2 linked regions of the Spartinivicinus marinus genome follow. The protein of the gene in region 1 interacts with the protein of each later gene in a pairwise test. Links are inferred from orthologs where the notes say so. Each region holds a gene or a part of one and is shown in the gene's direction. Other genes may lie near its edges.

Region 1 (5,312 bases):
GGGATATCTGTTTGACCATGTTGATCAACTAAAATTCCTCCGCAAGTGTAGTGAGCTGCTGGTACTACAGGAATTGGCTCTTTGGTGATATCAATACCAAAGCTGGCACAGCGTTGTAATATGGTGGGGAAATGTTGCTCGATAAATTTTGCTGGCTTATGACTAATATCTAAAAATACACAATCTAAACCCAGACGCTTCATTTCATGGTCAATACCTCGAGCCACAATATCGCGAGGAGCTAATTCGCCGCGTGGATCGAACTGATCCATAAAACGCTGACCATTCGGTAATAGTAGTTTTCCACCTTCCCCTCTAACGGCTTCAGAAATTAAAAACGACTTGGCATGGGGATGAAATAAGCAGGTGGGGTGAAACTGATTGAATTCCATATTAGCTACCCGGCAGCCTGCCCGCCATGCCATTGCAATACCGTCACCTGAAGCACCATCCTGATTACTGGTATATAGATAAACTTTGCTGGCACCGCCTGTAGCAATGACTGTGAACTTAGTTTGAAATAGTTCCACTTGATCAGTGCTAAGATTCAATACGTAAGCACCTATACAACAGTTGTGAGGATGGCCAAATTTTTGGCTGTTAATCAAGTCAATAGCAACGCGTTGGTCAAATAGGGTGATGTTTGGGTGAGCCTGGGCTTTTTCTATGAGTGTTTCAAAAATTGCTTGGCCTGTGGCATCGGCTGCATGGATAACACGACGATGGCTATGACCACCCTCTTTAGTCAGGTGAAAACCATTATTACTTTTTCTATCTCTGGTAAAAGGTACACCACTATTAATTAGCCATTGGATACTTTCTTGACTATGGCTAACAGTGTATTTAACTGCATCTGCATGGCAAAGACCGGCTCCAGCCTTTTCAGTATCGTTAATATGCGCTTCTATGGTATCGTCACTGTCAATTACAGCTGCAACACCTCCTTGGGCCCAATAAGTTGAGCCTGCAGCCAGGTCGGCTTTGCTTAATACGGCTACACTAGACTGTTCAGCAAGGTGAAGGGCTAACGTTAGGCCTGCTGCACCGCTTCCAATAATGAGGACATCAAAATGATGGGCTGTTTTCATAAAGTGGGAGCTAATCAATGAGCATTTAACAAAAAACGCTAGTATAACTGCATACCCTTTATGGCGGCTAGCATGATTACGACACTAAAACTGTTAATTAAATAACGAGACTACTGTGGCGCTAATCAATCAATTTTGTGAAAAAGCTTGAAGTTCTGAAAGGAACTTAAGGCGATTGAGTGAATCAATTATCCGTCGGGAAATAGAAAGTTGTTTTCTATCAATAGGCTACAACTGTTGTTAGTTTGGCTTAGGTGCAACCAGCTTGATAGCTGAAAAGCGGTTTGACAGACAGATAATACAGATAACTAAGGCATTTTTAGGTAGTTTAAGAAGGCAGTTGAGTAAAGTTAATTGGATAAGTTGGTTTATTAAATCCTGCGGGGCAAGATCAGATGACTTATCCTAAAAAAGCAGAGAACTTTTGTTATTGAGTATGGTCTACACAACAGAACAAAATGTGATGCTTCGGCAACTCCCACGTAGTTTTCAGCTGCAAGTGCAGCCTTTAGCCATTGAGCGGGGGAGGTGACGATGGTAAGTACGCAAGACTCGGATCAGCAATTAGTTGAGCGAGTGCAACAGGGGGATAAGCGTGCTTTTGATATGTTGGTAATGAAATACCAGCACAAAATCCTGGGACTGGTTAGTCGTTATATTCATGATCATCAGGAAGTTCAGGATGTTGCTCAAGAAGCGTTTATCAAAGCTTACCGAGCACTTGATAAATTCAGAGGAGACAGCGCATTTTATACTTGGTTGTATCGAATTGCGATCAATACAGCAAAAAATCACTTAGTATCCAAGGGGCGGCGTCCACCTGATACTGATGTTGATACTGAGGATGCTGAGTACTTTGAAGGACAAAATCCTCTTAAAGATATTGAATCACCAGAAAATCGGCTTTTTCGTGATGAAGTAGAAAAAGTGGTCTATAAGGCAATTGCGGGCTTGCCAGATGACCTAAGAACAGCGGTGACATTACGAGAATTTGATGGCTTAAGTTATGAAGAAATTGCTGAAGTTATGCAGTGTCCCGTCGGGACAGTGCGGTCACGAATTTTTCGTGCAAGGGAAGCAATTGATAAACAAATTAGGCCATTAGTTAACCAAGCTTAATGTTTTAATAATTGGTTTGAGATTATTGAAGTTAAGCTATTTAAAGTTAGGCATGAAAGAGAAAGAAATGCGACAAAAATATAGCTATTCTTGTGAGGTGCCTCATGAATCAAGATGAACGTTTGTGCGAGTCATTGTCCGCATTCATCGATGGTGAGGCCAGTGAGTTAGAAACACACCGACTGCTTAAACAGTCGCAAGAAAATGATGAGGTTAGGCAAACATCATTTCGGTACCACCTGATTGGTGAGGCCATGCGACATGAAACACATCAGTTTTCCTCCATTGATATTTCCTCTGCGGTGAGTGCTGCCATAAAGGAGGAGCCAGCGTTACAAGCTAGCTCTGAGAGTGGAGCTGAAAAAACTATGGTGGGACGTTGGTTGCAACCTTTAGCCAGTGTTGCCGTTGCTGCATCTGTTGCCTTTGCTGTAGTAGTAGGCGTACAGGTATTCCAGACTGAGCAAATAGAGCAGCCAGGACAACAACTTGCTGTCACTGATCAAGAGCGAGCAGCGGAAACTAATGCAAAATACACAGCACCTGCTTTTAATACTGGGCCACAGTTAGCATCATCGCCACAAGCGGTAACGCCTGTCTCGGTTGTTCAGCAGTCTGCTGTGAATTCTCCTCGGCTATTTCCTCAGCAAACAATTGACCAAGCAACGCAAACTCGCATTCAGTCTTATTTGATGCAGCATGCTGAGCACTCAACGCTTACTAATGGTCAAGGTATTTTACCATTTGCCCGAGTAGATAAATTTGAGACTCAGTAGTATGAAAAAGCGGTATTGGAGTCGAGCTACCTCGTGGCTAGCTTTTTCATTATTGATTGGATCAAGTGGCAATATTTTAGCGGAAACAGGCCTGTCAGCTGCACAATGGTTGACAGGAATGACTAAAGCATTTCGTGAATTAAATTATGAAGGGCAGTTTATTTATCAGCACAGCCAAGGCTTGAACAGTATTGCTATTACTCATTCTGTAACCGATGGTCAAGAAAGAGAGCGGCTGGTGTTTTTGGATGGACCCAAACGAGAAGTTGTGCGAGATGGTAATAAGGTAGTTTGTATCAATGCTGATAATGAAGTGATTCGCTTTGAGCGTGGTGACTCTCCATTAGCATTTGGGAGGATTCTTAGTGAGAATCCAAATAAACTAGCCGAACATTACAGTTTAAAAGTAGCAGGTAAAGGTCGGGTAGCCGGTCGAGAGGCAGTTGTCGTTTTGGTTCAGCCCAAGGATGAGTTTCGCTATGGCTATGAAATATGGTTAGACGAGGCCTCATCTTTACTGTTAAAGCTGGTCTTACTTAACCGAAAAGGGGAAATGCTAGAGCGACTTCAGTTTACTTCCCTTGAAATTGGGCATGAAATCCCTGAAACCAAACTGGTTACCTCTTTAAAGGGGTCTATTAAGTCAGAAAAAGTTATCGTATCCAAAGCTTTCAATAAAGCTAATGGCAAGCCAGGTGACAGTGAAAATTGGTATGTTAATTGGGTTCCTCCTGGGTTTGAGTTATTTCGTCGTAATCAACAGCACAGCCCTGTGACCAAAAAAGCAGTTGAGTCATTGATGTATACTGATGGTCTTGCAGGCTTCTCTATTTTTGTTGAGGCAAAACCTACGAATGCTGTATCAGTCATTAAACGAGAAGGTGCGATTACTGCGTTTACTAAAGTATTGTCATTTGAACAAGGTGAGTTTTTAATTACAGTAGTGGGTGAACTTCCTTTGGTGGCAGCTGAACGTATTGCAATGTCAGTAAAGTTGCAGAAAGGAAGAGCTGTTTCTATAAGCCAATAGCCGTCTAAAGTTTAATAATGGGTTACATAATTAACTATCGTGGCGATTGGACTATCATAATAGGTTTAAATACAGTTGGTTTAGTTATTAATGGTTGAAGAGCACGGAATTGTAACAGCTATTGATAAAAGTGGTGGTGTTTGGGTTGAAACTCAACAGCAATCAGTATGTGGCCAATGTGCTGCAAATAAAGGTTGTGGCCATAAGCTGTTAAATAAACTGCCGTCTAGACAAGTTGTTTCTGCTTCCTCTATTAAGGTGAGAAGCGATTATTCTCTGCAAGTGGGCGATGCAGTTGTTATTGGAATTCCTGAAAATACCTTAGTTAAGGGTTCATTGTTAGTTTATTTATTACCTTTGGTATTTATGTTGTTTACCTGCTGGCTACTGAAGTGGCAAGGCTATCAAGAGCAGGTCACTATCCTATTTGGTTTTGTCAGTTTGTTTCTGAGTTTTTATTTGTTACGAAAAATTATTAATAAAACATCTTTTCAACAATCACTGGAGCCGTCAGTGCTAAAGGTTTTGGTGCCTATTCAAGACACTGAAAGCCCATTAGTGACTTCCTTATAAAGCTAACACTTTAAGACATTAGGTTAATAACAAACTCTTAGCGAAGGGATTAAATTTTTTATGAAAGTGAGATCTTGGCTTAAACAATCAACAGCAATCTTTGCACTGTTTATAACGGTTCAACTAACCGCTTACGCAAAGTCTTTACCTGAGTTTACGGAGTTAGTAGAAGAGGCTTCGCCTGCGGTAGTTAATATTAGTACGCTGCAGCTGCCGAAACAGAACCGAATGAATCGCTACTATTTTCCTGATGATGAAATACCTGATATTTTTCAAGAGTTTTTTGGTCGACCTCATCCTCAGCGACCCGCTCCAGGTGGAAAGCCAAGGCCACAGTCGTTGGGGTCTGGATTTATTATCTCAGAAGATGGTTATATTTTAACGAATAATCACGTGGTCAAAGGCGCTGATCAAATTATTGTTCGGCTGAGTGATCGCAGAGAATTAGAAGCCAAGCTGATCGGAGCAGATAAACGCTCTGATTTGGCCCTGCTTAAAATTAAGGCTAAAAACTTACCAACCGTTGAGCTGGGTACAACCGATAATTTAAAGCCAGGGCAATGGGTGATTGCTATCGGTTCACCTTTTGGGTTTGACTACTCAGTAACCGCAGGGATTATCAGTGCAATTAATCGTAGCTTGCCAAGTGAAAACTATGTGCCTTTTATTCAAACAGACGTTGCTATTAACCCAGGTAATTCAGGTGGGCCTTTATTTGACATGGAT
Region 2 (4,383 bases), 240 kb from region 1 along the record:
CCCAGCTGCGATAAAATGAACGCCCATCTCTCGAGCAGTATGGACCGTAGGCTCTGAAATCTCCCCCGTTAAATAAGCATCAACACCATGAGTAATTGCTTGATCAATAAAACCCTGTGCGGCACCAGTACACCACGCAATTCGCTTAATTGGCTGATCTCCTCCTGATATCAACAACGGCTCACGCCCAAGTGTTACCTGAATTTGTTCACCAAGCTTAGAAAGAGACAGAGCCTCAGCTAAGCTTCCTACCAAGCCAATGCTTCTTAGATTATCCTGCTCCAGACCAGTTTCAGGGATAAAGTTGAGTTGATTGGCAAGCTGTACATTATTCCCCAGCACTGGGTGAGCATCTAGTGGTAAGTGATAAGCAAATAAATTAATTTCATGTTTAAAGAGTAACTCAAGCCTGCGTTTTTTCATCCCAGTTATAACAGGTGCTTCTCCTTTCCAAAAATAGCCATGATGCACAATTATGGCATCAGCACTCTTCTCTATTGCTGCTTCTATAAGTGCTAACGATGCTGTTACACCTGTAACAATCGTTTTAATTTGATCTTTTCCTTCTACTTGAAGTCCATTTGGGCAATAGTCTTTGAACAGCTGAGGCTCTAATGTCTGACCTAAAAAGTCGAGCAAAGATTGGCGAGATATAGCCATTGTATAAAAATTACCTCCAAACAAAATTACATGTGAGATGACACACGAGGACAATAGCCCGTATAATAGCAAGGCATTTAGTCGAGACAACTTGAGGACAACACTACTTAGTTTTGCATAAAGTGTATCCGCAAATAGGGTTATGCATGAAAAAACTTACCAAGTTTCTTACCTGGCCTACTATTTCTGGTGTGTTGCTAGCACTGGTGATTCTCCAGCAGTTCCCTGAATTAACCAGAAAATCTACTACACCTACTCCCCATTTGACTCAAGTTGATTATAGCGATGGAGTCACACCAGCCAGTTATACTGGCGACAGCTCTCGTGCATCTTCAACCAATCACAAAACAGATAAAACTCCAACCCTTTCAGGCCCTGTGTCATACAATCATGCGGTAAAAAAAGCAGCGCCTGCCGTAGTCAACATCTATACCACCAAAATTATCCGCGAGCATCGCCATCCTATTTTTGATGACCCATTCTTTCGAGACTTTTTTGGTTATGACCAAATGCCCAACCATCAGCGGATGCAATCCAGCCTAGGTTCTGGTGTCATTATGAGCCCAGAAGGCTATGTGGTTACCAATAATCATGTTATTCAAGGTGCAGATGAAATTATTGTCGCTTTACAAGATGGTAGAGACACCCGTGCTCGAGTGATTGGCACCGATCCAGACACAGATCTGGCTGTGTTAAAAATTGATATGAAAGACTTACCCGCCATTACCTTAGCACGCTCCAGAAATGCGGATATTGGTGATGTTGTACTGGCCATTGGCAACCCATTTGGGGTGGGACAAACCGTTACTATGGGTATTATTAGTGCTACAGGACGGAATAAATTACGCCTCAGTACTTACGAAGACTTTATTCAAACTGATGCAGCTATTAACCCAGGTAACTCAGGTGGTGCGCTGATTAATGCCTATGGTGACTTGATTGGTATAAATACAGCTATATTCTCAAAGTCAGGTGGTTCTCAAGGAATTGGCTTCGCTATCCCCTCAGAAATTGCTCGTGATGTCATGTTGTCTATTGTTAAACATGGCAAAGTTATTCGAGGCTGGCTTGGCATTGAAGCCCAGTCACTAACACCAGAGCTTGCAGATGCTTTTGGCTTAAAAAATAAAGAAGGCATTTTGATCACTGGCGTTTATCGCAACGGACCAGCACATCAAGCAGGTTTACAGCGAGGAGATATCATCACCGAAATCAATGGCATGTCGACTAAAGCTGGTCGCAAAGTTATGCAACAAGTAGCACTAATGCAGCCTGGAGAACAGGTTGTAATTGAGGCAGTCAGAAATGGACAAAAGCTCGTTGTTGAATCAGTGATTGGTCAGCGACCAAGCTTCAAACCCAGGGCAAAACCAAGGCGCTAAGAAGGTTAACCAATGAGGCTCTCTCATTGGTTAATTAAGTTGGTATAGACTCATGACAAAATTGCAGTTAGTGCTTTAAGAAAAGCTTCGTTTTCTGCTGGCGCCCCTACTGTCACCCTTAAGCAACCAGTAAGCAACGGGTGAACTCCATCAAGACATTTAATTAAGATGCGTTCTTTTATGAGTGCTTGATGCAACTCTTTAGCAGGTATTGTATGGCTTCGGAATAAAAGAAAATTGGCTTGACTTGGCCAGACGGTAATTCCCTCAAGCTGCTGAAGAGACTCAAACAACTGCTCTCGATCTGTTACAAGCTGATTTATTTGTTCAGCTAACTGGTGATAGTTTGCCAGTGCAAACTGAGTACTAGCCTGAGTTAACTGATTGATATTGTACGGCAGCCTTACTTTATTAAGCTCAGTGATCCAGCCTGGATGCCCTACTAAAAAGCCCAACCTTAAACCAGCCAGCCCTACTTTAGATAAGGTACGCATGACCAACAGGTTGCTATAATCTGCTAGCAGTGTCAGAGCATTGCATTCTGCAAAAGCCAAATAAGCTTCATCAATCACTACCAGACCAGGTGATGCCTCTATTACTCGACGTACCTTTTCCTCACCAAATAAATTACCTGTTGGGTTATTTGGCTGGGCCAGGAAAACCACACCTGGTTGATAAGCTTCGATTGCATCCAGCATTGCTGTCAAATCCAACTTAAAGTCATTACCCAGCGGGACTCCCACGTAGTTGACCCTAAGGAACTTGGCAATCATTTCGTACATAACAAAGCTGGGTTCAGGTGACAACACTGTTAAATTATCAGCAGCCAACGCCGCAATAATGATTTGAATCAGTTCATCTGAGCCATTACCTAACAGTAATTCATAGCGCTGATCTATCCCAAACACTTCCTTTAATCCAGCAACAACTCTTGTTCCAGCTGGATCTGGATAACGGTTCAGCGACTGTTGCTGCATTTCCGCTAGCCACTGCTGTTTTAGCTCCTCTCCCCAAATATAAGGGTTCTCCATTGCATCGAGCTTGATTAGCCCTGAAGCATCAGCAACCTGGTAAGCTTTAAGCGACTGAATATCAGATCGAATCCACTTTTCTACTCGTGCCTGGACTGCTTGATCAAGTTCTTTTTGTGGCATATTTATTCTCCCATGCTCTGCTTATCGATCCGAAACTCAGCAGAACGGGCATGAGCGGTTAGCCCTTCGCCTCTGGCCAGCACTGAAGCCACTTGGCCAGCTTTTGTTGCACCTTTGGCACTAAAGTGAATAATAGAAGAGCGCTTCTCAAAATCATAAACACCTAGCGGAGATGAGAAACGTGCAGTACCAGAGGTAGGCAACACATGATTGGGACCGGCACAATAATCACCCAAAGCTTCAGGGGTATGTCGCCCCATGAAAATGGCCCCGGCATGACGAATCACAGGTAGGTATTGTTCAGGGTTTTCAATTGATAGTTCTAAGTGCTCAGGCGCAATACGATTAGTAATCTCGATGGCTTCATCAATATCTGTAACTTGAATTAAAGCACCTCGACAAGATAGCGACTGACGAATAATCTCTGCTCGCTCCATTTCAGGTAACAGCTTATTAATACTTCTTTCAACTGCCTCTAAGTAGCTGCTGTCAGGTGAAATTAAAATCGCTTGAGCATCTTCGTCGTGTTCTGCCTGGGAGAACAAATCCATTGCAATCCAATCAGGGTTGGTTTGGCCATCACAGACCACCAGAATCTCAGATGGCCCAGCAATCATATCAATGCCAACCTGACCAAATACCATTCGCTTTGCTGTTGCCACATAAATATTACCAGGTCCCACTACCTTATCGACTTTGGGGATGGTTGCAGTGCCATACGCTAGAGCTGCTACTGCCTGAGCTCCCCCCACTCGAAAGACCTTATCTACTCCAGCAATTGCTGCAGCAGCCAACACTAGTGAGTTAACTTGATCATCAGGGGTCGGCACCACCATGATCACCTCTTTTACTCCTGCAACTTTAGCAGGAATCACATTCATCAATACTGAAGAAGGATAAGCCGCTTTACCTCCAGGGACATAAACACCTACTCGGTCCAAGGGTGTCACCTGCTGGCCAAGAATGGTTCCATCAAGCTCAGCATACTGCCATGAGCAGCTTTTCTGTTCTTCATGATATTGACGAATTCGGTTTGCAGCTTCTATGAGTGCTTGCTTTTGTTCAGGGGATATTTGCTCTAACGCGGCTTGCAATGCTTCAGGAGAGATAGCCAACTCATTTATTGAATTAACTGAAAGGCGGTCAAATTGGTTGGTATATTTTATTAATGCTTCATCGCCATGCAG

Evidence for each region. Proteins that work in one complex are often made in the same cells at the same time.
Region 2: the proteins of OQE68_RS04655 (region 1) and OQE68_RS05725 interact in binary tests that used the Escherichia coli proteins (3 or more experiments, as listed by UniProt). The link is inferred for Spartinivicinus marinus from one-to-one orthologs.

Annotation. Positions count from the first base shown.
Region 1 is NZ_JAPJZK010000001.1:975,050-980,361, reverse strand. The notes cover bases 1,382-4,147. They hold OQE68_RS04655 (sigma-E factor negative regulatory protein), read left to right. Parts: upstream 1,382-2,311; coding sequence 2,312-2,983; downstream 2,984-4,147. Other genes in these bases: OQE68_RS04645 (SoxR reducing system RseC family protein), read left to right, coding at 4,104-4,147; OQE68_RS04650 (MucB/RseB C-terminal domain-containing protein), read left to right, coding at 2,985-4,013; rpoE (RNA polymerase sigma factor RpoE), read left to right, coding at 1,623-2,207. Also shown: nadB (L-aspartate oxidase), read right to left, coding at 1-1,088; more of OQE68_RS04645, read left to right, coding at 4,148-4,586; OQE68_RS04640 (DegQ family serine endoprotease), read left to right, coding at 4,647-5,312. UniProt on the Escherichia coli protein: An anti-sigma factor for extracytoplasmic function (ECF) sigma factor sigma-E (RpoE). ECF sigma factors are held in an inactive form by an anti-sigma factor until released by regulated intramembrane proteolysis (RIP).
Region 2 is NZ_JAPJZK010000001.1:1,216,113-1,220,495, forward strand. Bases 10-2,924 are described here. They hold OQE68_RS05725 (S1C family serine protease), read left to right. Parts: upstream 10-806; coding sequence 807-2,042; downstream 2,043-2,924. Other genes in these bases: OQE68_RS05720 (Nif3-like dinuclear metal center hexameric protein), read right to left, coding at 10-660; hisC (histidinol-phosphate transaminase), read right to left, coding at 2,093-2,924. Outside these bases: more of OQE68_RS05720, read right to left, coding at 1-9; more of hisC, read right to left, coding at 2,925-3,196; hisD (histidinol dehydrogenase), read right to left, coding at 3,199-4,383. UniProt on the Escherichia coli protein: A site-1 protease (S1P) that cleaves the peptide bond between 'Val-148' and 'Ser-149' in RseA. Part of a regulated intramembrane proteolysis (RIP) cascade.